Regions from separate parts of the Arthrobacter sp. T2-23 genome, predicted to be linked through region 1. Evidence: riboswitches for the same ligand, from Rfam matches in the RefSeq annotation. Region 1 holds a riboswitch; the other holds the start of a gene.
What was found. Region 1 has a riboswitch for glycine ahead of gcvP (aminomethyl-transferring glycine dehydrogenase). Riboswitches for the same ligand answer to the same signal wherever they lie in the genome.

Region 1 (15,725 bases):
CCCTGGTTTGCAGGTGCTCGGGGCCGGAGCCGGGCAAGGCAAGGGTGGCTGCGGCAGCCAGCAGGAATGAACGCCGGTTAGGAGTCCAAGCCACTGGAATTTTTCCGATCTCTGGGGAGGTGAAGGGGCGCGGGCCTCAGCCCGCGGATGACCCTGGGGCGTCCTTGCCGTACTCCGCCGTAATGAGGATCGGTAGGTGGTCGGACGCTCCGCGCGGGAGTGTTTCCACGCTTTCTATCATAAGGCCCTGCGACGTGGCGAAGTCGAAGTGGCCCTTAAACACCTTGTAGCGGGTGTAGGTGCGCCGGTCGCTGAGCGAGAGCTCGTAGCCGGCGTCCTTCATCTGTTCCGTGAGGTATTTGGTGAAGAACGGGTAGTTGAAGTCGCCCACCATCAGCGTCATCAGCCCCCCGCCCATGCTCAGCAGTTCTGCGTGGGCGGCGTGGATCTGGTTCCGGCGCAGTGAGTTCGAGGCCGTCAGCGGCGCGGCGTGGAAGGAAGCGATAACGAGGTCGTGCTCCGTCTCGTTGTCGACCACGCGGGTGCCGATGAGCCGCTCGTGGGCCGGCGCGAGCACCCGGTCGTGCAGCGACTTCTTCAGCGCAAAGGTCTTGGTGTCGTAGGCCGTGAACCGATCCTTGCGGTAATAGATCGCCAGGCCCAGCCGGTTGCCCTTCGTAGCATCGGCGAGGTGAAGGTCGCCGATGCTCTCGGGCAAGTCCTCGGTGTCGCATTCCTGGAGGCAAAGCGCGTCAATATCGAAACTGCTGGCCAAAGCCTTCAGTTCGCCGCTGGCCTTGTGTTTGCGGAGGTTGTAGCTGATAACTCGGATCAGGGGGAGCACCTCTTCGCACGATAGTCGGGGTAAGCCTGCTCCCGAGTCTACCCAGTCCGGTGGATCGAGGGAGACCAAGGACGCGGAGAATACGTGGCCGGCCGAGACGATAGGGTGGACTGGATTCTCTGATGGATGCTGCGAAAGGGTCGACGTTGACTGCTGAACTACCGGTGCTGGCCGAGGGCAATTTCTACTATGAGGTGCTGGGGGACGGGCGTTTCCGCTCCACAATCCACGCCCAGGGCGCCTGGAACGCGCACGAACAGCACATGGCGCCTGCGTCCGGCATCATGGCCGACTGCCTGGCCCGGCACGAGCCGCGGGACGACATGCGGATGGCCCGGATCAGCTACGAGATCCTCGGCCTCATCCCGGGCGGCGAATTTGAGGTCACCACCACCACGCTGCGCCCCGGGCGGACCATCGAGTTACTGCAGGCCGAACTGATCGCCGGCGGCCGCGTGGCGATCCGGGCGACGGCCTGGCGGATGATCACCTCCGACACCTCCGCCGTCGCCGCGGTCGAGGACCCCCGGATCCCTGCGCCGGAAGACTGTGAGCCCTACGACGCCGCAACGGTCTGGCCCGGCGGGTACATTGCCTCGCTGAAGATGCGCATCGCCGAGGGCCACCGTGCCGGCTCCGGCACCGTCTGGCTGCACACAGACCACCCGCTCACCGACCGGGCTGACAGCAGCGACCTGGCCCGGCTGGTCGGCCTGGTGGATACCGCCAACGGGATCGCGGCCCGGGTTCCGCCGGGCAAGGGCAGCTACGCCTTCCCCAACCTGGACCTGCAGATCCACATGTACCGCCGCCCCGAGGGCGACTGGTTGGGCCTGGACAACGAGGTGTCCTTCGGCACCGACGGCATCGGCCTTACCTCCACGGTGCTGCATGACCTGCAGGGCCCCTTCGGACGCGCCGAACAGATCCTGACGTTGCGGAAAAGCTGACCGGGACGGCCGCCCCCCCCGCAGTTCCGGCTAGTGGAAGACGAGCCAGCCGACGACGGTGGCCAGGCCGGTCAGGAAGGCGCCCCACAGGATGTCCGCGACGACGATCGCCAGCGGCCACCGCTTCAGCGTCGCGGCGTTGGTGAGGTCGTAGGTGGCGTAGGCGAACCCGCCCAGTGCTGCGCCGTAGCCCAGAGCGGTCAGCCAGCTGCCGCCGTCGAGCGCCGGACGCAGGGCGAAGAAGACAATTCCGGCGATGTACAGCACGTAGAACACGACGGCGTACCCTAGATGGGGCTTGTCAGCCATCAGGTGTCCCAGGTGCCGGCGGTAGAACTTGTTCATCGACTTAAGCCAGACGGCGTCAATGACGGCGAATGCGGCGGCTACCACCAGGAATTGCAGAATGACCATAAGGGAGCATAACAACATGCAGCAGGCGGCGGCCGGACCCCGGACCCTGACGGTGTTCCGGCAGGAGCACACGCTCGGCGCCGCAGGAGACCTGGACTTCGCCCTGGAGCTGCTGCAGCGGGTGAAGACGGGCGCGCTGGGGCCCATGCTGCGGCTTTACCGGCCCGCGCCGACCGTGGCTTTCGGACAGCGGGACACGCACCTGCCGGGCTACGACGCCGCGGCGCAGGCCTGCCGCAAACTCGGTTTCGAGCCGTTGGTCCGGAAGGCCGGCGGGCGGGCCGCCGCCTACCACGAGGGCACCCTGGTGATCGATCACCTGGAGCCCGACGCCGACGCGATCGCCGGGGCCAAGGGACGCTTTTCGTTCTTCGGCGAACTACTGGCGCAGGCATTGCGCGACGCCGGGGTGCAGGCCGCCGTCGGGGAGATCCCGGGGGAGTACTGCCCGGGGGAGTTCAGCGTCCACGGCACCGACGCTGCCGACCCCTCGCACCAGGTCAAGCTCATCGGCACCGCCCAGCGCGTGGTTTCCGGCGGCTGGCTGTTCAGTTCGGTGATCATCGTGGAGAACTCCGCGCCGATCCGGGCCGTGCTCGGGGCCAGCTACGCGGCCCTGGGGCTGGACTGGGATCCCGCGACAGCGGGTGCGGTCAACGATCTGGTCCCGCACCTGGACGTGGACGCCATCGAGACGGCCGTGCTGGGTGCCTACAGGCGGTATGCCGCTCTCAACGACGGCGACTTCGGCAGCCTCCGTGCGTAGCGCCTGGCCGGGGAAGGCTCAGCCGGTCGTGCGCGCCGCGAGGAGTTGCTCGCGCAGAATGTCGGCGTGCCCGCAATGCTGGGCGAGTTCACGCAGCATGTGCAGGTAGACCCAGCGCAACGGCAGCGGTCCGCGGCGGTTCCCGGTGACTAGCGCGTCCAGCCCCAGGCGTCCGGTCCGGCTGCGGGACTCCGCGCACGCCCTCCGGTAGGCGGCCTGGACGCCGGCGATGGTGTCGCCGTCGGCCAGGATGAAGGATTCGTCCGGGGTCGCCGGAATACCGATCTCCTGTCGGCTCCGGCGGGTGATGGCTTCGTCGAACCAGACCTTCTCCACGAACGTGGCGTGCTTGACCAGCCCCAGCAGGGTCGTTCGGGAGGGGACCAGGGAAGCCCGCGACTCCTGCTCGGTCAGCCCGTCAAGGCAGTCGTGCAGGGCGGCCCGGTGCTCGTCGAGGAAGGCGTCGAACTGCGCCTTCGGGTCCGCCGCGAAGATGCCCGGTTCCATGCTGGGGAAAGTGCTCATGGGCCGACAGCCTAGCAACGCCCCGGGCTGATCCCGGGGGCACCTGGCCGCTGAGGTCACCGTGCGAGCAGCGAGCTGGCTTCCTGGCGGGTGCTGCCCGAGCTTTCGATGTGTGCGAGTTCGGCGGGGATTTCCCAGCCCTTCTTGCGCATCGCGGTGGCCCAGAGCCGGCCCGCGCGGTAGGAGGAGCGCACCAGCGGTCCGCTCATCACACCGAGGAAGCCGATCTCGTCGGCTTCGTTTTGCAGGTCCACGAACTCCTGCGGCTTGACCCAGCGGTCCACCGGGAGGTGCCGTTCGCTCGGGCGCAGGTACTGGGTGATGGTGATCAGGTCGCAGCCGGCCTCGTGCAGGTCGCGCAGCGCCTCGGAGATTTCCTCGCGGGTCTCGCCCATGCCCAGGATCAGGTTGGACTTGGTGACCATGCCGAGCTTGCGGCCCTGCGTGATGACGTCCAGGGACCGCTCGTAGCGGAAAGCGGGACGGATGCGCTTGAAGATCCGGGGCACGGTTTCGACGTTGTGCGCGAAGACCTCCGGCTTGGAGTCGCAGATGGCCTCGATGTGCTCGGGCTTGCCGGAGAAGTCGGGGATCAGCAGTTCGACGCCGGTGCCCGGGTTCAGCTCGTGGATCTTGCGGACCGTTTCGGCGTAGAGCCAGACGCCCTCGTCGGCGAGGTCGTCGCGGGCCACGCCGGTGACGGTGGCGTAGCGCAGGGCCATGGCCTGGACCGAGCGGGCCACCTTGGTGGGTTCGAACATGTCCACGGGGGAGGGCTTGCCGGTATCGATCTGGCAGAAGTCGCAGCGCCGGGTGCATTCGGAGCCGCCGATCAGGAAGGTGGCCTCTTTGTCTTCCCAGCACTCGAAGATGTTCGGGCAGCCGGCCTCCTCACATACCGTGTGGAGGCCTTCCTTCTTGACCAGGTTCTTGAGCTGGACGAACTCCGGGCCCATCTGGACCTTGGCCTTAATCCACTCGGGCTTCCGTTCCACCGGGGTGGCCGCATTGCGCTGCTCGATCCGCAGCATCTTCCGGCCTTCTGGTGCCAGTGTCATCTGTTTTTCCTTCGTCAGTGAGCCGGTTAGGGCTGCGTCGAAATATTCCGAACCCCCGTGGTCGGGGGCGGTCCGGGAGCGGGGGCCGTTACCACTGGGTGTACACGCTGGCGGCGTAGAGGATCCCTGTGAGGGCGGCAAAGCCGGTGAGGCCAACGGCCCAGGCTTCCCCAAGCCGGTAGCGGTGCCGGTTCTGGTGCGTGACCAGGGCTTGGCCGGCGGGTTTGCGCCCGTACCGTCGCGGCCGTCTGGCTCGGTTAATGTCCATCGCAGCCCTCAGCATTCGACGACGTTGACGGCGAGTCCGCCCATGGCGGTTTCCTTGTATTTGGAACTCATGTCCTTGCCGGTTTCGCGCATGGTCACGATGACTTCGTCGAGCGAGACGCGGTGGGTGCCGTCGCCCCAGAGGGCCATTTTGGCGGCGTTGATGGCCTTCGCCGCGGCGATCGCGTTGCGTTCGATGCAGGGGATCTGCACCAGCCCGCCGATAGGGTCGCAGGTCAGGCCGAGGTTGTGTTCCATCGCGATTTCCGCGGCGTTCTCGACCTGCTGCGGCGTGCCGCCCATGACTTCGGCCAGCCCGGCGGCAGCCATTGACGACGCCGAGCCCACCTCGCCCTGGCAGCCGACCTCTGCGCCGGAGATCGAGGCCTGTTCCTTGTACAGCACCCCGATCGCACCGGCGGTCAGCAGGAACTTGACGATCGTCTCGTCGCGGTCGGCCTGGGTGGCCTTGTCCATCCCGGGGGCGAAGTGCAGCGCGTAGTAGAGCACCGCGGGGATGATCCCGGCCGCGCCGTTGGTGGGGGCGGTGACGACACGCCCGCCGGAGGCGTTCTCCTCGTTCACGGCCAGGGCGATCAGGTTGACCCATTCCTGCCAGTACTTCGGGTCGCGGTAGTCGGGGTCCTGGTCGGCGTTTTCCTTGAGCAGGCGTTCGTGCCAGTCGGGGGCGCGGCGGCGGACCTTGAGCCCGCCGGGCAGCAGCCCCTCGCGCTTCAGGGAGGTGGCCACGCACTCGGCCATCACCGAGTAGATGTGCAGGAGGCCTTCGCGGATCTCCTCCTCGGTGCGGGAGGCACGTTCGTTGACGAACATGACCTCGCCGATCGAGAGGCCCCGGGCCTGGCAGTGTTCGAGCAGTTCCGCGGCGGTGCGGAACGGCAGCGGCAATTCCTTCTTGGATTCGTCGAGTTCCTTCAGCGCGGCGTCTTCCTCGCCGTCGCGGACGATGAAGCCGCCGCCGACGGAGAAGAAGGTGGCACTGTGCAGGGTTTCGCCGTCGGCGTCGGAGACCGTGAACGTCATGCCGTTGGTGTGCCGGGGCAGGATGGTGAGCGGCCGCAGCACCATGTCCTTGACGCCGTAGGGCAGGGTGACGGCGCCGGCCAGCTGCAGTTTCCCGCTCTCGGCGATGGCGGCCAGCCGCTCCTCCACTTCCTCGGGGAGGATCAGTTCAGGGTGGTAGCCCTCGAGGCCAAGCAGGATCGCGGTCATGGTCCCGTGCCCGTGGCCGGTCGCGGCCAGGGACCCGTAGAGGTCCACCCGCAGCGACGCCACACGCTCCAGGACCCCCGAGGCCTTGAGCTCCCCGGCGAACACCGCCGCGGCCCGCATGGGCCCTACGGTGTGCGAACTCGAAGGCCCCAACCCGATGGAAAAGAGATCAAAGACTCCAACAGCCATTGTCGGTTCCTCACTGAGTATTGCTTCGAATGTCGGTGGCTGGGCCTGTCCAACCCCCAATGCTTGGACAGGCCCAGACCACCAGGGCTGGCTAGAGAGCCGGGTAGAGCGGGTGGGCTGCGGCGAGGGCCTGGACCCGGGTGCGGAGACCGGAGAGGTCCGCGCCGGCGTCGGCGGTCAAAGCCTCGGCGATGATGTCCGCGACTTCGGCAAAGGCTGCCTCGCCGAAGCCGCGGGTGGCCAGCGCCGGGGTGCCGATCCGCAGGCCCGAGGTGACCATCGGCGGGCGCGGGTCGAACGGGACGGCGTTGCGGTTGACGGTGATGTCGATGTCCGCGAGGCGGTCCTCGGCTTCCTGCCCGTTGAGCTCGCAGTTGCGCAGGTCCACCAGGACCAGGTGCACGTCGGTGCCGCCGGAGATCACGTTGATCCCCTTCGCGGTGACGTCCGGCTGGACCAGGCGCTCGGCGAGGATCCGGGCACCGGCGAGGACACGTTCCTGGCGTTCCTTGAACTCCGGGGACCCGGCGATCTTGAAGGCCACGGCCTTGCCCGCGATGACGTGCTCGAGCGGGCCGCCCTGCTGGCCCGGGAACACCGCGGAGTTGATCTTCTTGGCGATGTCGGCGTCGTTCGTCAGGATGATGCCGCCGCGCGGACCGGCGAGGGTCTTGTGCGTGGTGGAGGTGGTGACGTGCGCGTGCGGGACCGGCGAGGGGTGCAGTCCGGCCGCGACGAGCCCGGCGAAGTGCGCCATGTCCACCATCAGGTAGGCGCCCACCGAATCGGCGATCCGACGGAACTCGGCGAAATCGAGCTGGCGCGCGTACGCGGACCAGCCGGCAACAATGAGCTGCGGTTTGTGTTCCTGGGCCAGGCGCTCCACCTCGGCCATGTCGATCCGGTGGTCATCCTCCCGGACCTGGTACGGGATCACGTTGTAGAGCCGGCCGGAGAAGTTGATCTTCATGCCGTGCGTGAGGTGGCCCCCGTGTGCCAGGTTCAGGCCCATGATGGTGTCGCCCGGACGGATCAGGGCGTGCATCACGGAGGCGTTGGCCTGCGCACCGGAGTGCGGCTGGACGTTGGCGTACCCGGCGCCGAAGAGGGCCTTGACCCGGTCGATCGCGAGCTGTTCAATAACGTCCACGTGCTCGCAACCGCCGTAGTAGCGCTTGCCCGGGTAACCCTCGGCGTACTTGTTCGTCAGCACCGAACCCTGCGCCTGCATCACGGCCCTGGCGGTGTGGTTTTCCGAGGCGATCATCTCCAGGCCGTCGCGCTGGCGGCCCAGCTCGGCGTCGATCCTGGCGGCGATCTCCGGATCCAACACGGACAGCTCCGCGTCCAGGGACGGGGACACGACCTGCTCGAAGGCGGTCAGGGTGCCTGCCGCCGTAGCCCCGCTCACAGTTCGCCGCCGTTGGCCGCAGCGTACTCTTCTGCCGACATCAGCGGGCCTTCCCCGGCCACGGCGACCTTGAACAGCCAGCCGGCGCCGTACGGATCGCTGTTGATCAGGGCCGGATCGGACACAACAGCGTCATTGACCTCGGTGACCTCGCCGGTGACCGGCGCGTACAGGTCCGAGACCGACTTGGTCGACTCGACCTCGCCGCAGGTCTCCCCCGCGGTTACCGCGGAGCCGACCTCGGGCAGGTCAACGTAGACGATGTCGCCCAGGGCATCCGCGGCGACGGCGGAAATGCCGATCCCGGCCGGTCCCGACCCGTCAGCGGCGACCCATTCGTGTTCCGCGGAGTACTTCAGTTCAGCTGCTACTTTGCTCATGTCTATCAATCCTTGAGTTCGTTTTGGTGGTTTCGTGACCGGCCGGTGGCCGGGCTATTTTTCGCGCTTGTAGAACGGCAGCGCCACGACTTCGAACGGCTCGGCCTTGCCGCGCAAGTCGATGTCCAGTGCGGTGCCGGGTTCGGTGAACTCGACGTCGACGTAGGCCATCGCGACGGGGTATCCCAGGGTGGGGCTCGGCTGTCCGGAGGTCACTTCGCCGACCACGTTGCCGTCGTTCAGGACCGGGTAGTGGCTGCGGCCGGCCCGGCGGCCCAGGCCCTTGAGGCCCACAAGTTTGCGACCGGTGGTAGAACCTGCGCCGGCCGCCTTGAGTTCGGCCAGGGCTGCCTTGCCGACGAAGTCCGACTCCTTGACGAGCGAGACGACCGGTCCCAGGCCTGCGGCGTACGGGTTGCCTTCGCGGGAGAGTTCATTGCCGTAGAGCGGCATGCCGGCTTCTAGGCGCAGCGAGTCACGGCAGGCCAGGCCGGCGGGGATAAGCCCCTGGCCGGCGCCGGCTTCCAGCAGTGCTTCCCAGAGACCGGCGGCGTCCTCGTTGGGAATGTAGATTTCGAAGCCGTCCTCACCGGTGTAGCCCGTACGGGCGAGGAGCAGGTCCTGTCCGTTGATCTGAACCTCAACCGCGGCGTAGTACTTGAGCTCCGTGACGAGCGAGTGCTGCCCGGCCGGAACCAGCGTCAGCAGGATGGCTTCCGCGTTGGGGCCCTGGACCGCGATCAGCGAGGTTTCGGCGGAGACATCCTCCACCGTCACGTCAAAGCCTGCAGCCCGCTCGGCCAGTGCCGCGGCCACTACCGCAGCGTTTCCGGCGTTGGGGACCACCAGGTACTTGTCCTCAGCACGCCGGTAGGAGATCAGGTCATCGATGATGCCGCCGTCTTCCTGGCAGATCAGCGAGTACTTGGCTCTGCCTACGGCCACGGCGGAGAGCTTCCCGGCCAGGGCATAGTCGAGGAACGCTGCGGCGTCCGGGCCGCTGACCCAGACCTCGCCCATATGGGAGAGGTCGAACAGACCCGCGGCGTTACGGACAGCGTGGTGCTCAGCCAGTTCCGATTCGTACTTGAGCGGCATTTGCCAGCCGCCGAAGTCCGTGAAAGAGGCGCCGGCTTTTTTGTGCTGCTCGAAGAGGGCAGTGTATTTCTCACTCATCGGGGGATCCTTAGTTTTCGAATTCGGAAAGCGGGGGGCAGGAGCAGACCAGGTTGCGGTCGCCTGCGGCGCCGTCGATGCGCCCGACCGGCGGGAAGTACTTGTCCTGCTTGAGCGTGTGGACGGGGAATGCCGCCTGCTCGCGCGGGTACGCCCGCTCCCAGTCGGAAGAGACGACGGCGGCCGCCGTGTGGGGCGCGTTGCGCAGCGGAGAATTCTCCAGCGTGAAATCGCCGTTGGCTACCTGGTCGATTTCCTGCCGGATGGTGATCATCGCTTCGATGAAGCGGTCGATCTCCGCCAGGTCCTCGGATTCGGTGGGCTCCACCATCAGGGTGCCCGCCACGGGGAAGGAAAGCGTGGGGGCGTGGAAGCCGTAGTCGATCAGGCGCTTGGCGACGTCCTCGGCGGTCACGCCGGTCTTGGCCGTGAGTTCCCGCAAATCCAGGATGCACTCGTGGGCCACGAGTCCGCTCTCGCCGGTGTAGAGCACCGGGAAGTGGTCGTTGAGCCGCGACGCAATGTAGTTCGCCGCCAGGAGGGCCGACTTGGTGGCCTCGGTCAGGCCCTGCCCTCCCATGAGCTTCACATAGGCCCAGGAGATCGGCAGCACGCCGGCCGAGCCGTACCGGGACGCCGAGATGGCCGCACCTGCCCCGCCCTGGCCGGCGGGCTTGTTCGCGTCGCCGGGCATGAACGGGGCCAGGTGTGCCTTGGCCGCGACCGGGCCGACGCCGGGTCCGCCGCCGCCGTGCGGGATGCAGAAGGTCTTGTGCAGGTTCAGGTGCGAGACGTCGCCGCCGAACTGGCCCGGCCGGGCCAGGCCCACCAGGGCGTTGAGGTTGGCGCCGTCGACGTAGACCTGGCCGCCGGCGGCGTGGATCGCGTCGCAAACTTCGCGGACGTCCGCGTCATACACGCCGTGCGTCGAGGGGTAGGTGATCATGATCGCGGAGAGCTCGTCCTTGTGCTGCTCGATCTTTGCGGTGAGGTCCGCGTGGTCGATCGTGCCGTCGGAGGCTGTGGCTACGACGACGACCTTCATGCCGGCCAGCACTGCGGAGGCGGCGTTGGTGCCGTGCGCGGAGGCCGGGATGAGGCAGATGTTGCGCTGGGCGTCGCCGCGGGAGTGGTGGTAGCCGCGGATGGCGAGCAGCCCGGCGAGCTCGCCCTGGGAGCCTGCATTGGGCTGGATGGAGACCTGGTCGTAGCCCGTGATCTCAGCGAGGTCAGCCTCGAGGCCGCTGATGAGTTCGCGCCACCCCTCGGTCTGGGAGGCCGGGGCGAAGGGGTGGATGGAGGCGAACTCCGGCCAGGAGATGGCTTCCATCTCGGCCGTGGCGTTCAGCTTCATGGTGCAGGAACCCAGCGGGATCATGGTCCGGTCCAGCGCGAGGTCCCGGTCCGATAGCTTGCGGATGTAGCGCAACAGCTGGGTTTCGGAGCGGTGCGTGTTGAAGACCGGGTGCTGCAGGAAGTCGGAGGTGCGCAGCACCGACCCGGGCAGTTCGAAGCCCTTGGCCTGCACGAGCGGACCGGCGCCAAAGGCGACGACCACCGCGGAGAGGACCTCCGGCGTCGTGGTTTCATCGACGGACACGCCAACTGTGTCCGCGTCGATGGGCCGTAGGTTGATGCCCCGGGCGTCGGCGGCGGCGACGGCCTTCGCGGCCTTGCCCGGCACACGGACCGTGAGGGTATCGAAGAAGGAGTCGCTCGCCAGTTCCCGGCCGGCAATCTTCAGTGTGGCGGCCAGGGCTCGGGCGTTGTTGTGGACGGTCTCTGCGATCGCCTTCAGCCCGTCCGGGCCGTGGTAGACGGCGTAGAACGAGGACACAATGGCCAGCAGCGCCTGCGCGGTGCAGATGTTGGACGTGGCCTTCTCTCGGCGGATGTGCTGCTCGCGGGTCTGCAGTGCCAGCCGGTAGGCGGGGACGCCGGCGTTGTCCTTGGAGACGCCGACGATCCGGCCCGGGAGCGTGCGTTCCATGCCCTCGCGCACCGCCATATACGCCGCGTGCGGGCCGCCGAAGAACAGCGGCACGCCGAAGCGCTGGGTTGAGCCGACGGCGATGTCCGCGCCCTGTTCGCCAGGGGGAGTGATGAGTGTCAGGGCAAGCAGGTCCGCGGCCACTGTGACCAGTGCGCCGCGCTCCTTGGCCTCGGCGATCACACCGGACTGGTCCCAGACCCGGCCGGAAACTCCCGGCTGCTGGAGGACGACGCCGTTGATGACGCCCTCGGGCAGGCCCTCGGACAGGTCGGCGACCTCAACTTCGAACCCGAGGGCCTCGGCGCGGCCCTTGACGATCGCGATGGTCTGCGGGAGGCAGTCGGCGTCGAGGACGGTCTTGCCGTCGAGGGCGGACTTGTTCTTGTTGGCGCGGCGCATGAGAAGCACGGCCTCGGCGACGGCGGTGGCCTCGTCGAGGAGGGAGGCGTTGGCAACCGGAAGCGCGGTGAGGTCCTGAACCATGGTCTGGAAGTTCAGCAGCGCCTCGAGCCGGCCCTGCGAGATTTCCGGCTGGTAGGGGGTGTAGGCGGTGTACCAGGCCGGGGCTTCGAGGATGTTGCGGCGGATCACGGCCGGGGTGACGGTGTCGTAGTAGCCCTGGCCGATCATCTGCACAGCGGTCTTGTTCTTCGCTGCCAGCCTGCGCAGCTCGGCCAGCACCTCGACTTCACTGAGCGCGCCGTCCAAAGTGAGGGGCTTTTCCTGGCGGATGGAATCGGGAACAGCGGTATCTACCAGGCCGTCAACACTGTCGTAGCCGACAGCCTTCAGCATGGTGTCGACGTCGGCCTCGCGGCGGGCGCCGATATGGCGGTCGGCGAAATTGGATGAAATAGATTGAGCCGTCAAGAGGAACTCCAAGGTTTGGCCGGCGCAAGGCGCCGGAGGGGACCGGGTTCCTCCCCGCTCTGTATTGGACCTGAGAGATTCCGCGGACCTTTGTCCGCTTGCACCGTCGGTGAGCCAGGGACTTTCCTGACTGCTTTCCAGAGTTGCCTCGCCGCGGCGGTACATGGGCCTGAGAGATTCCTGGGGAGGATTTGCTCCTACGGCGCCTGCCCGTGGGTGACGGGGAGGACTCTCCCGCCACGGCTCGAAAGGCATATTCGAATGTGGTGATTCGCCTCACACCGTACATGCCATCCGGGGGAGGGGCAACACCGCCGCCGCCTGGCAATGTCACAATTGCGGGGCTTGACTTTTCCGAGTGACCCATCACACACTGATTCGGCCGGACGATGTCCTTCAAGGCTGTTCCGGTCATGGTGGCTGAAGGTCCCGGCACATCCGGGGCACCGCACCCACGACGGCGCGCTTTTGATCGGAGCTAACCTCCAAGCCACTAAGCCTTCCGTAACATTCACAAATGAAAATGCCTATGATCTGCGGCGGGAGAGACCTGCCGGTACATGCAGCAGGCGCCGTAGGAGCAAATCCTCCCCAGGAATCTCTCAGGCCCACGTACCGCCGCGGCGAGGCAACTCTGGAAAGCAGCCAGGCAGGTTCCTGGCTCACCGAAGGTGCAAGCGGGTCTGCGGGGGCAGGAACGCGGAAACTCTCAGGTCCAAGACAGAGCGGGGAGGAACCCGAATCATCGTGGCACCGAAATGCCACTTGAACGATGGAGTTCCTCATGACGATTCACCGACCACCTTTGGCTCCGGTTGAAGCCCCCCACCTCGAGCGCCAGCTCAGCAACCGCCACATCCAGCTCATCGCAATCGGCGGCGCCATCGGCACCGGCCTGTTTATGGGCTCCGGCAAGACCATCTCGGCGGCCGGCCCCTCCGTAATCTTCGTCTACATGATCATCGGCTTCATGCTGTTCTTCGTCATGCGGGCCATGGGTGAGCTGCTGCTGTCCAACCTGCACTACAAGTCGTTCAGCGATTTCGCCGCGGATTTGCTCGGCCCGTGGGCCGGCTTCTTCACCGGCTGGACCTACTGGTTCTGCTGGGTGATCACCGGCATCGCCGACGTTATCGCCATCGCCGGATACTCCCAGGAGCTCTGGCCCGGGCTGCCCCTCTGGATCCCCGGACTGGTCACCGTCGCCATCCTGCTGCTGCTGAACCTGACCACGGTAAAGGCCTTCGGCGAAACCGAGTTCTGGTTCGCGCTCATCAAGATCATCGCCATTGCAGCGCTCATAATCGTGGGCCTGTTCATGATTTTCAGCGGATTCAGCTCCGACGCCGGACCCGCCACATTTAGCAACCTGTGGAGCCACGGGGGCTTCTTCCCGAATGAGTTCATGGGCTTCGTCGCCGGCTTCCAGATCGCCGTGTTTGCTTTCGTGGGCATCGAACTGGTGGGCACCACTGCCGCAGAGGCCAAGGACCCGGAGAAGAACCTGCCCCGGGCCATCAACTCCATCCCGGTCCGTGTACTGCTCTTCTACGTGGGCGCCCTCATCATCCTCATGTCCGTCATCCCTTGGACCCAGTTCGCCGCCGGACACAGCCCCTTCATCGCCATGTTCTCCCTGGCCGGCCTCGGGGCCGCTGCCACCGTCGTCAACCTGGTGGTCCTTTCCTCGGCGATGTCCTCGGCCAACTCCGGCATCTACTCCACCTCCCGGATGGTCTACGGCCTGGCCCAGGAAGGGGATGCGCCGGTCCGATTCGGTGCCCTGTCGCGCCGCAAGGTTCCCCAGAATGCGCTGTTCCTGTCCTGCGTGCTGCTGCTCGCCGGTGTGGTCCTGATGTACGCGGGGGAGAACATCGGCAAGGCCTTCGAGATGGTCACCACCGTTTCCGCCGTCTGCTTCGTGTTCGTCTGGTCGATCATCCTGGCCAGCTACCTTGCCTTTCGCCGGCGCCGCCCGCACCTGCATGCCTCCTCGAAGTTCAAGATGCCCGGCGGTGTCCCCATGGTGTGGGTGGTCTTCGCCTTCTTCGCCTTCGTGCTCTGGACCCTGACCACCCAGCCGGACACCCTCACCGCGCTCCTGGTGACCCCCGTCTGGTTCATCATTCTCGGCGCGGCATGGTTCGTCCTGCGCCGCCGCCCGGCCCACCTGGCGCGGTACCAGGCATTCCAGGACGAACTCCAGTCTGAGCAGGATGTTGCCAGCGGACGCCAGGCGGTGGACAGCCTGTGACAACCGGACCCGCCACACCAGCCGCCCCGTCCTCCCGCCCCGCGTTGGAAAAGCCGGTGGCGCCCGGCACGGAATTTGTCCTCACCCTCGACTGCGCCGAATCACCCGGAATCATCCACGCCGTCTCGGAATTTCTGCTGGCCCACGGCTGCAACATCATCGACATCAAGCAGTTCGGTGACCGGCAAAAACAGCACTTCTTCATGCGCGTGCACTTCGTCTCAGCGGGGGTAGCGGACGCCGACGTCGAAGAACTCCGGCAGGATTTCCTTCCGGTGGCCACTGAGTGGGACATGAATTGGCGGCTGGAACGCCACGGCCGGAAACAGCGGATCCTGGTCATGGTGTCCAAGTACGGACACTGTCTCAACGACCTGCTGTTCCGCGCCCGCATCGGCGAACTGCCCGTCGAAATCGTGGCCGTCGTCTCCAACCACCAGGACCACGAGGATCTCGTCACCTGGCATGGCATTCCGTTCCACCACGTGCCGGTGAGCCAGCAAACGAAGCCCGCGGCCGAAGCAACGCTGCTCTCACTGGTGGACAGTTACAACGTGGAACTGGTCGTCCTTGCCCGCTACATGCAGGTCCTGAGCGACAATCTCACGGGCCGCCTCGCCGGCAAGGCCATCAACATCCACCATTCGTTCCTGCCGAGTTTCAAGGGCGCCAAGCCCTATCACCAGGCATACGAACGGGGCGTCAAGACCGTCGGGGCCACCGCGCACTACGTCAATTCCGAGCTGGATGAGGGACCCATCATTGCCCAGCAGGTGATCGAGGTGGACCACACCTACACGCCTGCTGACCTGGTGGCGGTGGGCCGGGACGCCGAATGCAAGGCCCTGACTAACGCCGTCCGCTGGCATGCCGAAGGACGGATCATTCTCTCCGGCAACAGGACCGTCATCCTTCGCTGACGCGTCCCCCCGACCGTACGAAGCCCCCTCGTCCGGGGCTTCGCATGGTGAACCTGCCGGGTCCGGTTCCGTCCGTTCCGGCCCTGTCCGCTCCGGCGCGTTGCGCCGGCCATTCCTTGGAGTACTTCGTGACGGTTCATTCTCTTACGTCCACTTCCCCTTCAACCCAGCCCGCCGGAAACGATCCCGAGGTTCCCACGCGGCTGGAAATCGTTCCCACTGACGGCATCGTCGCCAGGGTTCAGGCAACCCTCCCGGCGGGCTCGAAACTCACCGTGACCTGCCTTCCGCATCACGGGGTCAAGCCCACGGTGAAGACGACAGTCCAGCTTGGCCAGCTCGGTTTCGGCGTGGTGCCGCACCTCGCGGCCCGCAGCCTCGAAAGCCGCGCGGAACTCGCCGGCATCCTCCGGGACTGCGAGGCTGCCGGGGTCACCGAGGTCTTCGCCATCGGCGGCGACGCGGCGCAGGCAGC
Region 2 (15,725 bases), 1.3 Mb from region 1:
CCTGAGCCGTTGTTGGCTAGGCTTAGCCGCATGACTTCGCTCCCCGCCGCCACGACCGCCAACCGGAACTCCCGGCCCCAGACCAGCCTCACGGTCCTGCGGCGCGAGCAGCTCTCGCCGCACATGGTCCGGATCGTTGCCGGTGGCCCCGGTTTCGCCGGCTACGTCAACAACGGCTTCGTGGACCGGTACGTCAAGATTGTTTTCCCGCAGCCGGGGATCGACTATCCGCGGCCGCTGGACCTTTGGGCCATCCGGGAATCCTTTCCGCGCGACCAGTGGCCGCACACCCGGACGTACACCGTCCGCTGGGTTGACGAAGCCGCGGCCGAGCTCGCGATCGACTTCGTGATCCACGGCGACGAAGGCCTGGCCGGCCCGTGGGCCGCGGCCGCCCAGGCCGGGGACGCTCTCGTCTTCACCGGACCGGGCGGGGGCTACAACCCGGACCCCGCTGCCGACTGGCACCTGTTCGCGGGCGACGAGTCGGCCCTGCCGGCGATTAGCGCCGCGGTTGAGTCCCTGCCCCGGGGCGCCCGGGGCTTGGCCTTCCTGGAGGTGGACAGCGACGCCGACATCCTCGACGTCGACGCCCCCGCGGGCCTCGAGCTGCACTGGCTCCCCCGCCGCGGCGCCCCGGCCGGCAGCACCCCGCTGCTGGTGGCCGCCGTGCGCGACGCCGTGTGGCCGGAGGGGCGGGTCCAGGTCTTCGCGCACGGTGAGCGCGGCTCAATGAAGGGCCTGCGCGAGGTGTTCTATGCCCAGCGCGGCCTCGAGCGCGGCCAGGTCTCACTGTCCGGCTACTGGGCTCAGGGCCGGGTGGAGGACGACTTCCAGGCCGAGAAGAAGCTGCCGATCGGCAAAATCTAGCCGCTCGTCCCGGGCCGGCGGCCCCGGGTCCACTTGGGCAGGCTAGCGGCGGCGGGCCCGGCGCCGTTCGTTGCTGGCCAGGCTCCGGGTCAGAGGCCGGGCCAGGGTGTCACCGAGCACAATGCCGGCGGCAACGCCGAGCACGATTGCCCCGGCGTTGAGCATCCCGCCTGCGCCCATCAGGATCTCGGATTCCTCGATCGTCAATACATACATGGACCGGAATATAGTCAGGCCGGGCAGCAGGATGAGCGCCGCAGGCACCGCCACGACCAGCTGCGGGGCTCCCATCCGTAGCGCCACCACCCGGGCCAGGAGACCGATGACGACGGCTGCCAGGGCCGGAGCGAACCGGGGGCCGATACCCGCGGCCGTCCCGCCGATCAACACGAGGTGCCCGACGACGCCGACGGCCGCCGTCGGCAGCAATAGCTTCAGCGAGGTCTGCTCGGTCACGCCGATCGCGACCACGGCGATGGCGACCAGCGGCACGAGCGCCCACAAGGGATAGACCGGCGGGAATGTTTCGGTGACATCGATGGCTTTCATCCCGCTCATCGCCCCCACGACGAAGCCGACCGCGATTCCCGCGACGAGGGCTCCGAAGGTGAGCATGGTGGACAGGAACCGGCCGGCGGCCGTGACCGGGAAGCCGTTGATCGCGTCCTGCACCGAGGAGACGAGCCGGCCGGTGGGGAGCAGCAGGAGAATCCCGCCGACCACCACGATGGCGGGGGCGATCTGGATTCCGATGCTGCCGCCGAACCGCCACAGCAGCAACGCGATCAGCGTGACCACGAAGGAACACGCTGCCGTGATGAAGAAGTCCGGCGTGCGCCAGCGGCCCAGTTGCCGCGCCAGCAGGCTGATCAGCAGGTTGGACAGGAAGGCGACCCCGGAGGCGGCGAGGCCTCCGCCCAGCACGCCGACGAAAACTGCGGAGAAGACGCCGAAGGCAACGGTGACCATCCAGCGCGGGAAGGGTTTCGGGCTGTGCGTGATCTCGTCGAGCCGGCGCACCGCTTCCTCGCGCCCCACCCCCCCGGCCACGATCTCCGTGACCAGCTGGTGGACCTCGGCGAGGCCGGCGTAGTTGTTGGTCCAGGACCGCACGACGCGCAGCAGCGAGATGGGCGTCTGGTCCTTGGGCGCGTAGTTGATGGCCACCGACTGGTTGGTGATGTCCACCTCGATGTTCTTCAACCCCAGCGCGGCCGTGATGGCGATGATGCTGGTCTCCACTTCAAGGGCCCCGGCACCGTACCGGAACATCGATTCGGCCAGCTTGAGGGCAAAGTCGATGGTTTTGCGGGCGGACGCGTCCACGCCGCCGACCTGGATCATCGGGTTGGCGTACGGACTGCCGGCCAGCCGGTCGACGATGCTCAGCGGGGCCGTCGGCGGGTTTTCGCCCTGGACCAGCCTGCGGAGCATGCGTTTGGCGGCGGCGTTCTGGCGCACCTGCAGGGGCGACATCGGCTCGGTCTTGGGCAGTCCGTCGGTGTGCGGCCTCCGCTGCCCGTCGGTTTCCTTGGTCATTCCGGCGTCCTCAACTGGTCCGTGGCGTCCGGTTTAGTAGAACTGCTGGCCCGTGCGCCGCGTGTAGAGCTGGCGGGCGACGCGCTCCCCGGCGGCCATCCAGGCCTTGTACTTCAGCGGGCTCAGGACCTGGTCATAGCAGCCGACGAAGTCCGTGACGGTTTTGCTGAAGCTGGTCTTGAACAAGCCGAGGCCGTGGAACGGGTTGGACGTGTCCTTGAGCTGGTCGCTGGGGGGCGTGCCGCAGAAATCGTATTCGATGCAGCCGAGTTCTTTGAACTGGTTGATGGCCGTCCACTGCACCAGGTGCGAGTCGCCGTACTGGTTCCGCTTCTGCAGCGAGCCGCCATCCTTGTACGTGCCCTTGCGGCCGTAGTTGATGACGAATGCGCCCACCGAGGGCACGCCGTTCTCATAGACGAACAACAACCGTCCCTGGTCGCGCTTGATGAAGTTGGTCCAGAACTGGCGGTAGTACTCGTATTCGCGCACCCGGACCTGGGACTTGGCCTCCACCGTGTTGGTCATCAGCGCATACATGGCCCGGAAGTTCTCTTCGGTGGGGTCCACGTTGTGGACTTCCACGCCCTCCCGGAGAGCACGGCGGACGGCGTTGCGGCCGCGCGAGTGCAGGTTCCGCAGCAGCTGGTTCTCCTCCGGTGAGATGTCCAGCAGTGCTGTTGAGTCGTTGGGTTGCAGGTTGTGGGTCTTCACCAGGCCGGCACCTTCTATGACGCGCCGGGCCTCCTCGGAGAGGACGATGTCGGGTTCGATTTTGATCGCGAAGACTCCCAGCCGGGCGCGTTTCACAAACTCGGCGTTGGCCGCGGCGATCCCGGGGATGTCCTCGACGGACGCCACGTCCGGGCCCTTGATCAGGTACCAGAGCTTGCCGAGCAGCGGGAAGGACTTCTCCAGGATGAGGTTGTAGCTCGTGTAGTCAGCGGTCTCATAGACGAGGTGCAGGGGCTTCCAGCCAAAGTGCTGCTTGACCTCGGCAAAGGCCTCCGATTGCAGGAGATTGCCGCCATTGGGGTTCGCCGTGACGTGGGCATCCCAGTTGGCGATCTCTTCGGCTGAGGCAAAACGGGCAGTGAATTCACGCAAGGGGGCGGCATCCAATCATTGCGGTACGAGCATCGGCGGCATGGCTGGCATGCAGTCCCAAGTCTATCGGGGGCCGGGGCGGTCCGGGTCCCGCGGCCCTGTGCCGCCCGCCGGGCCGGGAATACTCTGGGGGTATGCATGAGCAGCCGGAACCCCGGGGCCCCGTTGGGCAGGTGCTGGTCCTGCTCGCACTGCTGGGCGCTTCCGGACTGGTTGCGGCACTCGGCGGGCTGGCCTCCGCAGCCAACGTCGACGGCTGGTACGCCGCCGCGGACAAGGCGCCGTGGTCCCCGCCGAACTGGCTTTTCGGGCCGGTCTGGACGCTGCTCTACATCGCGATGGCCGTAGCCGCCTGGCTGGTGTGGCGCAGCCGGTCCCCCGGGACAAGGGCGGCCCTCACCGTCTACGGCGCCCAGCTGGTGCTGAATCTCCTGTGGACGCCGGCCTTCTTCGCCCTATACCCGGCGTTCGGCACACCGGCGCTGTGGATCGGCTTGGTGATCATCGTCGGGCTGGCGGTCGCCGTGGCCGTCACCGTGGTGAGATTCGGGCCGATCAGCCCTGCCGCGGGGCTGCTGATGCTCCCCTACCTGAGCTGGATCGTGTTCGCCTCGTCCCTGAACCTGTGGGCGGCGCTGAACAACTGAGCCTCAGCACTCCACCACGTTGACGGCGAGTCCGCCCATGGCGGTCTCCTTGTATTTGGAGCTCATGTCCTTGCCGGTTTCGCGCATGGTCACGATGACCTCGTCGAGCGAGACGCGGTGCGTGCCGTCGCCCCACAGGGCCATCTTGGCCGCGTTGATGGCCTTCGCCGCGGCGATCGCGTTGCGTTCGATGCAGGGGATCTGCACCAGCCCGCCGATAGGGTCACAGGTCAGGCCCAGGTTGTGTTCCATCGCGATTTCCGCGGCGTTCTCGACCTGCTGCGGCGTGCCGCCCATGACTTCGGCCAGCCCGGCGGCAGCCATTGACGACGCCGAGCCCACCTCGCCCTGGCAGCCGACCTCTGCCCCGGAGATGGAAGCCTGTTCCTTGTACAGCACCCCGATCGCACCGGCGGTCAGCAGGAACTTGACGATCGTCTCGTCGCGGTCGGCCTGGGTGGCCTTGTCCATCCCGGGGGCGAAGTGCAGCGCGTAGTAGAGCACCGCGGGGATGATCCCGGCCGCGCCGTTGGTGGGGGCGGTGACGACACGCCCGCCGGAGGCGTTCTCCTCGTTCACGGCCAGGGCGATCAGGTTGACCCATTCCTGCCAGTACTTCGGGTCGCGGTAGTCGGGGTCCTGGTCGGCGTTTTCCTTGAGCAGGCGTTCGTGCCAGTCGGGGGCGCGGCGGCGGACCTTGAGCCCGCCGGGCAGCAGCCCCTCGCGCTTCAGGGAGGTGGCCACGCACTCGGCCATCACCGAGTAGATGTGCAGGAGGCCTTCGCGGATCTCCTCCTCGGTGCGGGAGGCACGTTCGTTGACGAACATGACCTCGCCGATCGAGAGGCCCCGGGCCTGGCAGTGTTCGAGCAGTTCCGCGGCGGTGCGGAACGGCAGCGGCAATTCCTTCTTGGATTCGTCGAGTTCCTTCAGCGCGGCGTCTTCCTCGCCGTCGCGGACGATGAAGCCGCCGCCGACGGAGAAGAAGGTGGCACTGTGCAGGGTTTCGCCGTCGGCGTCGGCAACGGTGAACGTCATGCCGTTGGTGTGCCGGGGCAGGATGGTGAGCGGCCGCAGCACCATGTCCTTGACGCCGTAGGGCAGGGTGACGGCGCCGGCCAGCTGCAGTTTCCCGCTCTCGGCGATGGCGGCCAGCCGCTCCTCCACTTCCTCGGGGAGGATCAGTTCAGGGTGGTAGCCCTCGAGGCCAAGCAGGATGGCCGTCATGGTCCCGTGCCCGTGGCCGGTCGCGGCCAGGGACCCGTAGAGGTCCACCCGCAGCGACGCCACACGCTCCAGGACCCCCGAGGCCTTGAGCTCCCCGGCGAACACCGCCGCGGCCCGCATGGGCCCTACGGTGTGCGAACTCGAAGGCCCCAACCCGATGGAAAAAAGATCAAAGACGCCAACAGCCATGGCCGGGTTCCTAACTGGATAAGTGTGGGGCTGGAGTGGCAGGTATGCTGCCCTCGAGGGGCCGGCGGAGCCGGGCTATTCGAAAGCGTGCGTCTCAGCGAGGGACGAGCGAGCACGCGTGAAAAGTCCGGTCCGCCGGGCCCGGAGCCAAACCCGAAAGAGATCGGCCCCGGGAAGCGGTCAACCTAGGTTAGCAACCGACGGGTAGAGCGGGTGGGCTGCGGCGAGGGCCTCGACCCGGGTGCGGAGACCGGAGAGGTCCGCACCGGCGTCGGCGGTCAAAGCCTCGGCGATGATGTCCGCGACTTCGGCAAAGGCAGCCTCGCCGAAGCCGCGGGTGGCCAGCGCCGGGGTGCCGATCCGCAGGCCCGAGGTGACCATCGGCGGGCGCGGGTCGAACGGGACGGCGTTGCGGTTGACGGTGATGTCGATGTCCGCGAGGCGGTCCTCGGCTTCCTGCCCGTTGAGCTCGCAGTTGCGCAGGTCCACCAGGACCAGGTGCACGTCGGTGCCGCCGGAGATCACGTTGATCCCCTTCGCGGTGACGTCCGGCCGGACCAGGCGCTCGGCGAGGATCCGGGCACCGGCGAGGACACGTTCCTGGCGTTCCTTGAATTCCGGGGACGCGGCGATCTTGAAGGCCACGGCCTTGCCCGCGATGACGTGCTCGAGCGGGCCGCCCTGCTGGCCCGGGAACACCGCGGAGTTGATCTTCTTGGCGATGTCGGCGTCGTTCGTCAGGATGATGCCGCCGCGCGGACCGGCGAGGGTCTTGTGCGTGGTGGAGGTGGTGACGTGCGCGTGCGGGACCGGCGAGGGGTGCAGTCCGGCCGCGACGAGCCCGGCGAAGTGCGCCATGTCCACCATCAGGTAGGCGCCCACCGAATCGGCGATCCGACGGAACTCGGCGAAATCGAGCTGGCGCGCGTACGCGGACCAGCCGGCAACAATGAGCTGCGGTTTGTGTTCCTGGGCGAGGCGCTCCACCTCGGCCATGTCGATCCGGTGGTCATCCTCCCGGACCTGGTACGGGATCACGTTGTAGAGCCGGCCGGAGAAGTTGATTTTCATGCCGTGCGTGAGGTGGCCGCCGTGTGCCAGGTTCAGGCCCATGATGGTGTCGCCCGGACGGATCAGGGCGTGCATCACGGAGGCGTTGGCCTGCGCACCGGAGTGCGGCTGGACGTTGGCGTACTCGGCGCCGAAGAGGGCCTTGACCCGGTCGATCGCGAGCTGTTCAATGACGTCCACGTGCTCGCAACCGCCGTAGTAGCGCTTGCCCGGGTAACCCTCGGCATACTTGTTCGTCAGCACCGAACCCTGCGCCTGCATCACGGCCCTGGCGGTGTGGTTTTCCGAGGCGATCATCTCCAGGCCGTCGCGCTGGCGGCCCAGCTCGGCGTCGATCCTGGCGGCGATCTCCGGATCCAACACGGACAGCTCCGCGTCCAGGGACGGGGAAACGACCTGCTCGAACACCGTTTCGGTCCCCGTCGCTGCCCCGCTCACAGTTCGCCGCCGTTCTTGGAGGCGTAGTCCTGTGCGGTGAGCAGCGGGCCGTCGGACTCGGCGGCCACCTTGAAGAGCCAGCCGGCGCCGTAGGGATCGCTGTTGATCAGTGCGGGGTCGTCGACGACGGCGGCGTTGATTTCGGTGACCTCGCCGGTGACCGGCGCGTACAGGTCCGAGACCGACTTGGTCGACTCGACCTCGCCGCAGGTCTCCCCCGCGGTCACCGCGGAACCGACCTCGGGCAGGTCAACGTAGACGATGTCGCCCAGGGCATCCGCGGCGACCGCGGAGATGCCGATGGACACAATGTTTGATCCGGCGTTGCCGGAGTCACGGGCAACCCACTCGTGCTCGTCGGAGTACTGCAGTTCAGGGGCAACTTTTGCCATGTGTTTTTCCTTTACGTTTGAAAAGTCGTGGGGCCACTTTAAGTGTGGCTGGGTTGGGTGGCGGATGAGGCGATTCCTCCGCGTGCTCGCTCGTTCCTCGCTTAGACGCACGCTTCCGGAATCCCCTCACCCGCCGCTATTCAGTTCAGTTTTCGGGGCCAACCGCTGCCTCCGGAAAGAAACACTGGCCGTGCGAATTTTCTAGGGCCGAGCCGCGGTAGGCGGTAGGGGCCCCAGCACCTTTGGCTTTCGAAGGCGCTGGTTCCTGTTGGTCTAGGTGTGGCGGCTTGTCCTGAAAGGTGAGCTGTCCTCGAGGGGCCGGCCGGCCGCGGTTTTCGAAAGCGTGCGTCTAAGCGAGGGACGAGCGAGCACGCGTGAAAACCGGGGCCCGCCGGTCCCGGAGCCGGGAACCGCCGGCCGGTCCCGGAGCCAGCCACCGCTCCGGGACAGGCCCCCGCCGGGCTATTTTTCGCGCTTGTAGAACGGCAGTGCGACAACTTCGAACGGCTCGCTCTTGCCGCGCAAGTCGATGTCCAGTGCGGTGCCGGGTTCGGTGAACTCGACGTCGACGTAGGCCATCGCGACGGGGTAGCCCAGGGTCGGGCTGGGCTGGCCGGAGGTGACTTCGCCGACCGTGGTGCCGTCCTTCAGGACCTGGTAGTGGCCGCGGCCGGCCCGGCGTCCGAGGCCTTTGAGTCCGACGAGCTTGCGGCCGGAGGTGGATCCGGCGCCGGCCGCCTTGAGTTCGGCCAGGGCTGCCTTGCCGACGAAGTCGCCTTCCTTGGAGAGCGCGACGACGGGGCCGAGTCCGGCGGCGAACGGGTCGCCTTCGAGCGAGAGTTCGTTGCCGTAGAGCGGCATGCCGGCCTCAAGCCGCAGCGAATCGCGGGAGGCGAGGCCGGCCGGGGTCAGTTCGCCCTCCTCGGCGATGGCGATGAGCGCCTGCCAGAGGGCGGCGGCGTCGTCGTTGGAGACGAAGATTTCGAAGCCGTCCTCGCCGGTGTACCCGGTGCGGGCCAGCAGGAGGTCCTGGCTGGCCCCGCCGAACATAAACGGGACGTCGACGGCGGCGTAGTACTTAAGGCCGGTGACGAGCTCGTGCTGGGCCGCGGGGACCAGGCGGAGCAGGATGGCTTCCGCTTTGGGGCCCTGGACCGCGATCAGCGAGGTGGAGGCGGAGGCATCTTCGACCGTGACATCAAAGCCTGCAGTCCGCTCGGCGAGGGCCGCGGCCACGACCGCTGCGTTGCCGGCGTTGGGGACCACCAGGAACTTCTGGTCGCCGCGCCGGTAGGTGATGAGGTCGTCGATGATGCCGCCGTCCTCGTTGCAGATCAGCGAGTACTTGGCCTTGCCGACCGCCATGGCGGAGATCTTGCCCACGAGGGCGTAGTCCAGGAAGGCTGCGGCGTCGGGGCCGGTGACCCAGACTTCGCCCATGTGGGAGAGGTCGAAAAGGCCCGCGGCGTTGCGGACGGCGTGGTGTTCAGCCAGTTCCGATTCGTACTTGAGCGGCATTTGCCAGCCGCCGAAGTCCGTGAAGGAGGCGCCGAGTTTCTTGTGCTCTTCGTACAGGGCAGTGTATTTCTCACTCATCGGGGGATCCTTAGTTTTCGAATTCGGAAAGCGGGGGGCAGGAGCAGATCAGGTTGCGGTCACCGGCTGCGCCGTCGATTCGGCCGACCGGCGGGAAGTACTTGTCCTGCTTGAGCGTGTGGACCGGGAAGACCGCCTGTTCGCGCGGGTAGCTGCGCTCCCAGTCGGTGCTGATCACGGCGGCCGCGGTGTGCGGGGCGTTGCGCAGCGGGCTGTGCTCGACGCTGAAGTCACCGTGGGCCACCTGGTCGATCTCGGCGCGGATGGCGATCATGGCCGTGATGAACCGGTCGATCTCGCCGAGGTCCTCAGACTCGGTGGGTTCGACCATCAGGGTGCCCGCCACGGGGAACGCGAGGGTGGGGGCGTGGAAGCCGTAGTCGATCAGGCGCTTGGCGACGTCCTCGGCGGTCACGCCGGTCTTGGCCGTGAGCTCGCGCAGGTCCAGGATGCACTCGTGGGCCACGAGGCCGCCCTCGCCGGTGTAGAGCACCGGGAAGTGGTCGTTGAGCCGCGACGCAATGTAGTTCGCCGCGAGCAGCGCCGACTTGGTGGCCTCGGTCAGGCCCTGCCCTCCCATGAGCTTCACGTACGCCCAGGAGATCGGCAGCACGCCGGCCGAGCCGTAGCGGGACGCGGAGATCGGGGTGCCCTCGGCGCCGTTGGCCGGATCGGCCGCGTTGCCCGGCATGAACGGGGCCAGGTGTGCCTTGGCCGCGACCGGGCCGACGCCGGGTCCGCCGCCGCCGTGCGGGATGCAGAAGGTCTTGTGCAGGTTCAGGTGCGAGACGTCGCCGCCGAACTGGCCCGGCTGGGCGAGCCCGACGAGGGCGTTGAGGTTGGCGCCGTCGATGTAGACCTGGCCGCCGGCGGCGTGGACGGCGTCGCAAACTTCGCGGACGTCCGCGTCGTACACGCCGTGCGTCGAGGGGTAGGTGATCATGATCGCGGAGAGCTCGTCCTTGTGCTGCTCGATCTTGGCGGTGAGGTCCGCGTGGTCGATCGTGCCGTCGGAGGCGGTGGCTACGACGACGACCTTCATGCCGGCCAGCACTGCGGAGGCGGCGTTGGTGCCGTGCGCGGAGGCCGGGATGAGGCAGATGTTGCGCTGGGCGTCGCCGCGGGAGAGGTGGTAGCCGCGGATGGCGAGCAACCCGGCGAGCTCGCCCTGGGAGCCGGCGTTGGGCTGGATGGAGACCTGGTCGTAGCCGGTGATCTCGGTCAGCTGGGCTTCGAGGTCCTCGATCAGTTCGCGCCAGCCGGCCGTCTGGGATTCGGGCGCGAAGGGGTGGATGGAGGCGAACTCCGGCCAGGAGATGGCTTCCATCTCGGCCGTCGCGTTCAGCTTCATGGTGCAGGAACCCAGCGGGATCATGGTCCGGTCCAGCGCGAGGTCCCGGTCCGATAGCCTGCGGATGTAGCGCAACAGCTGGGTCTCGGAGCGGTGCGTGTGGAAGACCGGGTGCTGGAGGTAGTCGGAGGTGCGTTCGACAGCCGCGTCCAGTGCGAACGCAGTGTCCGTGCCTGCGGCACTGTCTGCGACGCTGGCGCCGAAGGCGGCGACAACGTCGGCGACGATTGTCCCGGTCGTGGCCTCATCGGCGGAGATGCCCACCGTGTCGGCGTCGATGGCGCGCAGGTTGATGCCCCTGGCGTCGGCTGCGGCGATGATGTCCGCGGCCGTGCCCGGCACGGAGACCGTGACGGTGTCGAAGAAAGAGGCGTGCTGGACGGCCAGGCCGGCGGCCTTCAGCGAGGCGGCGATGGTCCTGGCGTGGCCGTGGACCGTTTCGGCGATCGCCTTCAGCCCGTCGGGGCCGTGGTAGACGGCGTAGAAGGAGGCCACGATGGCCAGCAATGCCTGGGCGGTGCAGATGTTGGAGGTGGCCTTCTCGCGGCGGATGTGCTGCTCGCGGGTCTGCAGGGCCAGACGGTAGGCGGGGACGCCGGCGTTGTCCTTGGAGACGCCCACGAGGCGGCCGGGCATGGAGCGCTCCAGGCCCTTCTGGACGGCCATGTAGGCGGCGTGCGGGCCGCCGAAGAACAGCGGGACGCCGAAGCGCTGCGCGGAGCCGACGGCGATGTCCGCGCCCTGTTCGCCGGGGGAGGTGATCAGGGTCAGGGACAGCAGGTCCGCGGCGACAGTGACGAGCGCGCCGCGTTCCTTGGCGTCAGCGATGACGGCCGAGTGGTCGAACACGCGGCCGGAGGCACCGGGCTGCTGCAGCACGACGCCGTTGATGACGCCGTCGGGCAGACCCTTGGACAGGTCTGCGACCTCAACCTCAAAGCCGAGGGCCTCGGCGCGGCCCTTGACGATCGCGATGGTCTGCGGGAGGCAGTCGGCGTCGAGGACGGTTTTGCCGTCGTGGGCCGTCTTATTCTTGTTGGCCCGGCGCATCATCAGAACGGCCTCGGCGACGGCGGTGGCTTCGTCCAGCAGCGAGGCGTTGGCGATCGGCAGGCCCACCAGGTCCTGGACCATGGTCTGGAAGTTCAGCAGCGCCTCGAGCCGGCCCTGTGAGATTTCCGGCTGGTAGGGGGTGTAGGCGGTGTACCAGGCCGGGGCTTCGAGGATGTTGCGGCGGATCACGGCCGGGGTGACGGTGTCGTAGTAGCCCTGGCCGATCATCTGCACGGCGGTCTTGTTCTTGGCTGCCAGCTTGCGCAGTTCGGCCAGCACTTCGACTTCGCTCAGCGCTGCTGCGAGCGCCAGGTCGGAGTCCTGCCGGATGTCCTTCGGAACGGCGGTATCCACCAGCGCGTCGACGGTGTCGTAGCCGACAGCCTTCAGCATGGTGTCGACGTCGGCCTGGCGGCGCGCGCCGATGTGCCGGTCAACGAAGGACGTGGAGGCTGAGGTAACAGTCACAAGGAACTCCATAACTAAGGCGGCGAGGGTACGCCACATTGATTCGGGTTCCTCCCCGCTCTGTATTGGACCTGAGAGTTTCCGCGGAGCCGCTTTGGCCGGGCTCCGCTTGCACCGTCGGTGAGCACGGCGCGTCACGAGACGCGCTTGCTGCTTTCCAGAGTTGCCTTGCCGCGGCGGTACATGGGCCTGAGAGATTCCTGGGGAGGGTTTGCTCCTACGGCGCCTGCTTGTACCTACTTGCAGAACTCTCCCGCCGCAGATCAAAGGCATATTCAGTTGCTCGTGACCGCAGTCACAACTTCTATTGTCCTATGCCGGAGACGCGTCCGCAAACTCCGGCGCCCGGACCGCTTCAGCGTTACGGTAGAGCGGTCGCCCAGATGCGGCGGTGCGGGCGGTTTCGAGACGAGGAGAGAATTCATGCTGGAGCAGAGGGCATTCGGGGCCACCGGTTTGGAGGTCTCCATTGTGGGGCTCGGCGCCGGCCAGATCGGCGAAAGCGATGTCACGGAGGCCGAAGCCGCAGAAGTGCTCAACGGAGCACTGGATCTGGGCGTCACGCTGATCGATACTGCGGCCAGTTACGGGCTGAGCGAGGAGCGTATTGGCCGGCACCTTGGCGGACGTCGGGATGAGTTCGTGCTCTCCACCAAGGGCGGGCCGAAGATCAACGGCCAGCGGGATTGGTCCCCGGGCAGCGTGCTTGAGAGCATCGAACAGTCTTTGCGCTTGACCCGGTCGGAGCGGATCGACATCTTCTATCTGCACTCTTGCCCGCTGGACATCCTGCGGCGCGGAGAGCTGCAGGACACCTTGGACCAGGCCGTCGACGCCGGCAAGATCGGCATCGCCGGCTACAGCGGCGACAATGAGCCTCTTGCCTTCGCCGTGGAGTCCGGCCGGTTCGGCGCCATCGAAACCAGTGTCAACATCGCCGACCAGTGGAATTTGCGAAACGTTCTCGGCCGGCGCCCCGAACTGGGAGTCATCGCCAAGCGCCCGATCGCGAATGCGCCGTGGCGGTTCGCCGAGCGTCCGGCCGGGAACTACGCCGAGCTTTACTGGGAGCGGCTAAAGGCTCTGGAGCTCGACCCGGGGGACATGGACTGGGCCGAGTTCGCCCTGCGCTTCACCGTGTATGCCCCCGGCGTGCACACCGCTATTGCCGGCACGGCCAAGCTGGACCACCTTCGCCGGAACCTCATGGCCGCCAGCCAAGGTCCGCTTCCGGCCGCAGCCTTGGACGGCATCGACCGCGCTTGGCGCGCTGTCGGCTCCGACTGGCCCGCTTCGACCTGACAGCCAGCAGACCTCACCACGTCCCCGGACCGGCAGCGTGCGGGGCGTCGACGCCGCGCGAGCCCTGTCACGCGGCCAGGCGGAAATGACAGCGACTGTGCTGCTGCACGGCGGCGGGGGCATCGCGTTCGATGGATGAGCGCAGGGCCGCCGCCTGCGCGGCGTCCAACCCGGCCTCCCGGGAACGCCGGGCCACAACAGCAAGCCGGTCCGCCACCTCATTCAACGGATCTCCGGCGTGCCCTTTGACCCAGCACAGCTCGGCCGAGGGTCCCGACAGCAGGGCGCAAATCCGGCCGACCTCGCCGCGGACGACGCCGGACCCGCCGGCCGGGAGGGACCCCGCCAGGCCCCGGCGCACCAGTTCCAGTCCACCCCGGCTGTCGCTGAAGAGCCGGAGGGTTCCGAGTCCACCGCGCAGGGCGGGGTGCAGGGACAGCGCCAGTTGGATGCCCTTGCGCATGGCCTTGAGCTCCGCGTGCAGGACGCTCGAGCACACGGCGGTTCCGGCCCCCGTCCGGAAGCTGCTGCCTTCGCCGGTCGCGACGACCCAGCCCAGGCCAACGGTCATTCCTCTGCCTTTGGAGGCGTCTGTCACCACATCCACCACTCCCCCTCCGGCGGACAGCCCGGCCAGGACGGCCGCTTCAGTCCTCCCATCGCTACTGCAGGAAACTTCAGCGAGGGAGATTGCCTCCGCCAGCCCGAGTTCCGACACCTGCCTGCGGAGCTCAAGCAGGAGCCGGCGGCATGCCACCACCCGCACTACCGCGCGCAGCTCAGCCTCGGCGCCGTGCGGACCGGCGCCCGGCCGCCGCTCCAGCAGCGCCAGGAGCACCTCCATCGCGATTCGCCGGTAGCAGTGGTCCGCACCCGGGCCGATGGCCGCGGTTCCCGTTACGAGGGGAGGATCCTTAGGACCGGCCGTTCCGGCGGAGGCTGCCGCGGCTCCGCCGACCGGGGCCAGCGCCCAGCAGCCCAGACCGAACTGGACCGTGGCCGCGACTTCCACGATGCTCGCCAGGTGATGCTTGCGGACCTCCGCCAGCATCACCCCGCGCCGCATCGGTGCCGACGGCTTCGGAACCGTCGTTCTCATTGGCGCCGGTGAAATGGTCTGCGCGGTCATACTTCCCCCTGTTTGGCAGGTCCCGGACGGCGTCCGGGGTTACTGGAAGGAAGGCTAACCGCGAGGTCCGACAATAAGGGCTGGGGGCTCAGGCGCGCAGCCGCTCGACGGCGGCCAGCAGCCTCTCGACGTCGCCGGCCTCCGTCAGCGGCCCCTCGCCGGGGCCGCGCGCCAGCATGGCATTGAAGTACAGCCCGTCCCCCATGTACAGCACGGCCTTCGCCATCGCGGGCCCGACGTCGGCCGCGAGCAGCGCCAGCCAGCTGGCCTGGACGCCGGCCATCCGGCGCAGGGTCTCTGCGTGCGCGACTTCGGCCAGCCGGGTGGCGGCCACGAACACCCGGTCCAGCGGGGTGTCGGCCCACACCGAGGACTTGATGAAGTAGGCCGCGGCGCCTTCGGGAGCGGCCGCCATGGCGTCGAGGTCCTCCGCGAGGAGCCGGTCCAGGCGCTCCAGCAGCACCGAGACCATGGCCTCCTTGTTCGGGAAGTGGTACAGCAGGCCGCCCTTGGAGACGCCTGCCAGCCGGGCCACCGCATCCAGCGTCGCGGCGCGTTCCCCCTCGGCGATGAGCAGGGATTCAAAGGCGTCGAGGACGGCTTCGCGGGCGACGGGTTTTCTGGCCATGGGTTACATCATGCCTGTCAGGAAGCGCATTTCTTAACTATACCGTCCAGACGGTATAGTTAACCTCCATGACCACCGCATCCCTGTCCGCACACGCCCGCCCGCCAGCGGCCGCCGAGCCGGCGCCGCGCACGCCCTGGCGCGACTGGCTGGCGTTGTCCCTGCTGATGTTCCCGGTACTGCTGGTGGCCGTGGACAACACGGCCCTGACCTTCGCGCTACCGGCGATTGCCCGCAGCCTGGATGCCACCGGCGTGGAACTGCTCTGGATTGTCGATGCGTATCCGCTGGTCTTGGCCGGCCTGTTGGTGGCGATGGGCAGCCTGGGCGACAGGATCGGTCGGCGCCGGCTGCTGTTTGTCGGCAGTGCGGGCTTCGCAGCAGTCTCCGCGGTGACGGCCTTTGCCCCCGGTGCGGCGTGGCTGATCGCAGGCCGGGCAGGGCTCGGCTTCTTCGGCGCCATGCTGATGCCATCCACGCTGTCGCTGATCAGGAACATCTTCCCGGAACCCAACCGGCGCCGGCTCGCGGTGGCGATCTGGGCTGCCGGCTTCTCCGCTGGCGCCGCACTGGGACCGATCCTGGGCGGCTGGCTGGTGGAACACCTCTGGTGGGGTGCTGTCCTGCTCGTCGCGGTGCCCATCATCCTGCCGCTGATGGTCCTGGGGCCGGCCCTGATCCCGGAATCGCGCGACCCAAACCCAGGCCCCGTGGACGC

Region 2: linked by a shared signal. The riboswitch ahead of gcvP (aminomethyl-transferring glycine dehydrogenase) and the one ahead of gcvP (aminomethyl-transferring glycine dehydrogenase) in region 1 are both predicted to bind glycine.

What each region holds. Positions count from the first base shown of each region.
Region 1 is NZ_AP027917.1:69,868-85,592, forward strand. It holds gene ACZ5Z0_RS00375 (endonuclease/exonuclease/phosphatase family protein) at 137-832, opposite strand; gene ACZ5Z0_RS00380 (thioesterase family protein) at 991-1,794, shown strand; gene ACZ5Z0_RS00385 (DUF2177 family protein) at 1,825-2,208, opposite strand; gene ACZ5Z0_RS00390 (lipoate--protein ligase family protein) at 2,225-2,974, shown strand; gene ACZ5Z0_RS00395 (DinB family protein) at 2,993-3,499, opposite strand; gene lipA (lipoyl synthase) at 3,556-4,557, opposite strand; gene ACZ5Z0_RS00405 (hypothetical protein) at 4,646-4,825, opposite strand; gene ACZ5Z0_RS00410 (L-serine ammonia-lyase) at 4,834-6,246, opposite strand; gene glyA (serine hydroxymethyltransferase) at 6,338-7,657, opposite strand; gene gcvH (glycine cleavage system protein GcvH) at 7,654-8,037, opposite strand; gene gcvT (glycine cleavage system aminomethyltransferase GcvT) at 8,092-9,213, opposite strand; gene gcvP (aminomethyl-transferring glycine dehydrogenase) at 9,224-12,088, opposite strand; glycine riboswitch at 12,126-12,222, opposite strand; glycine riboswitch at 12,224-12,323, opposite strand; glycine riboswitch at 12,607-12,704, shown strand; gene ACZ5Z0_RS00435 (amino acid permease) at 12,861-14,330, shown strand; gene purU (formyltetrahydrofolate deformylase) at 14,375-15,250, shown strand; gene ACZ5Z0_RS00445 (methylenetetrahydrofolate reductase) at 15,379-15,725, shown strand, end outside.
Region 2 is NZ_AP027917.1:1,328,170-1,343,894, forward strand. It holds gene ACZ5Z0_RS06055 (uracil-DNA glycosylase) at 1-5, shown strand, start outside; gene ACZ5Z0_RS06060 (siderophore-interacting protein) at 31-870, shown strand; gene ACZ5Z0_RS06065 (threonine/serine exporter family protein) at 913-2,409, opposite strand; gene ACZ5Z0_RS06070 (lipid II:glycine glycyltransferase FemX) at 2,443-3,516, opposite strand; gene ACZ5Z0_RS06075 (TspO/MBR family protein) at 3,651-4,163, shown strand; gene ACZ5Z0_RS06080 (L-serine ammonia-lyase) at 4,167-5,579, opposite strand; gene glyA (serine hydroxymethyltransferase) at 5,760-7,088, opposite strand; gene gcvH (glycine cleavage system protein GcvH) at 7,085-7,480, opposite strand; gene gcvT (glycine cleavage system aminomethyltransferase GcvT) at 7,943-9,076, opposite strand; gene gcvP (aminomethyl-transferring glycine dehydrogenase) at 9,087-11,948, opposite strand; glycine riboswitch at 11,999-12,114, opposite strand; glycine riboswitch at 12,116-12,214, opposite strand; gene ACZ5Z0_RS06105 (aldo/keto reductase) at 12,372-13,250, shown strand; gene ACZ5Z0_RS06110 (ribonuclease H family protein) at 13,318-14,349, opposite strand; gene ACZ5Z0_RS06115 (TetR/AcrR family transcriptional regulator) at 14,468-15,007, opposite strand; gene ACZ5Z0_RS06120 (MFS transporter) at 15,076-15,725, shown strand, end outside.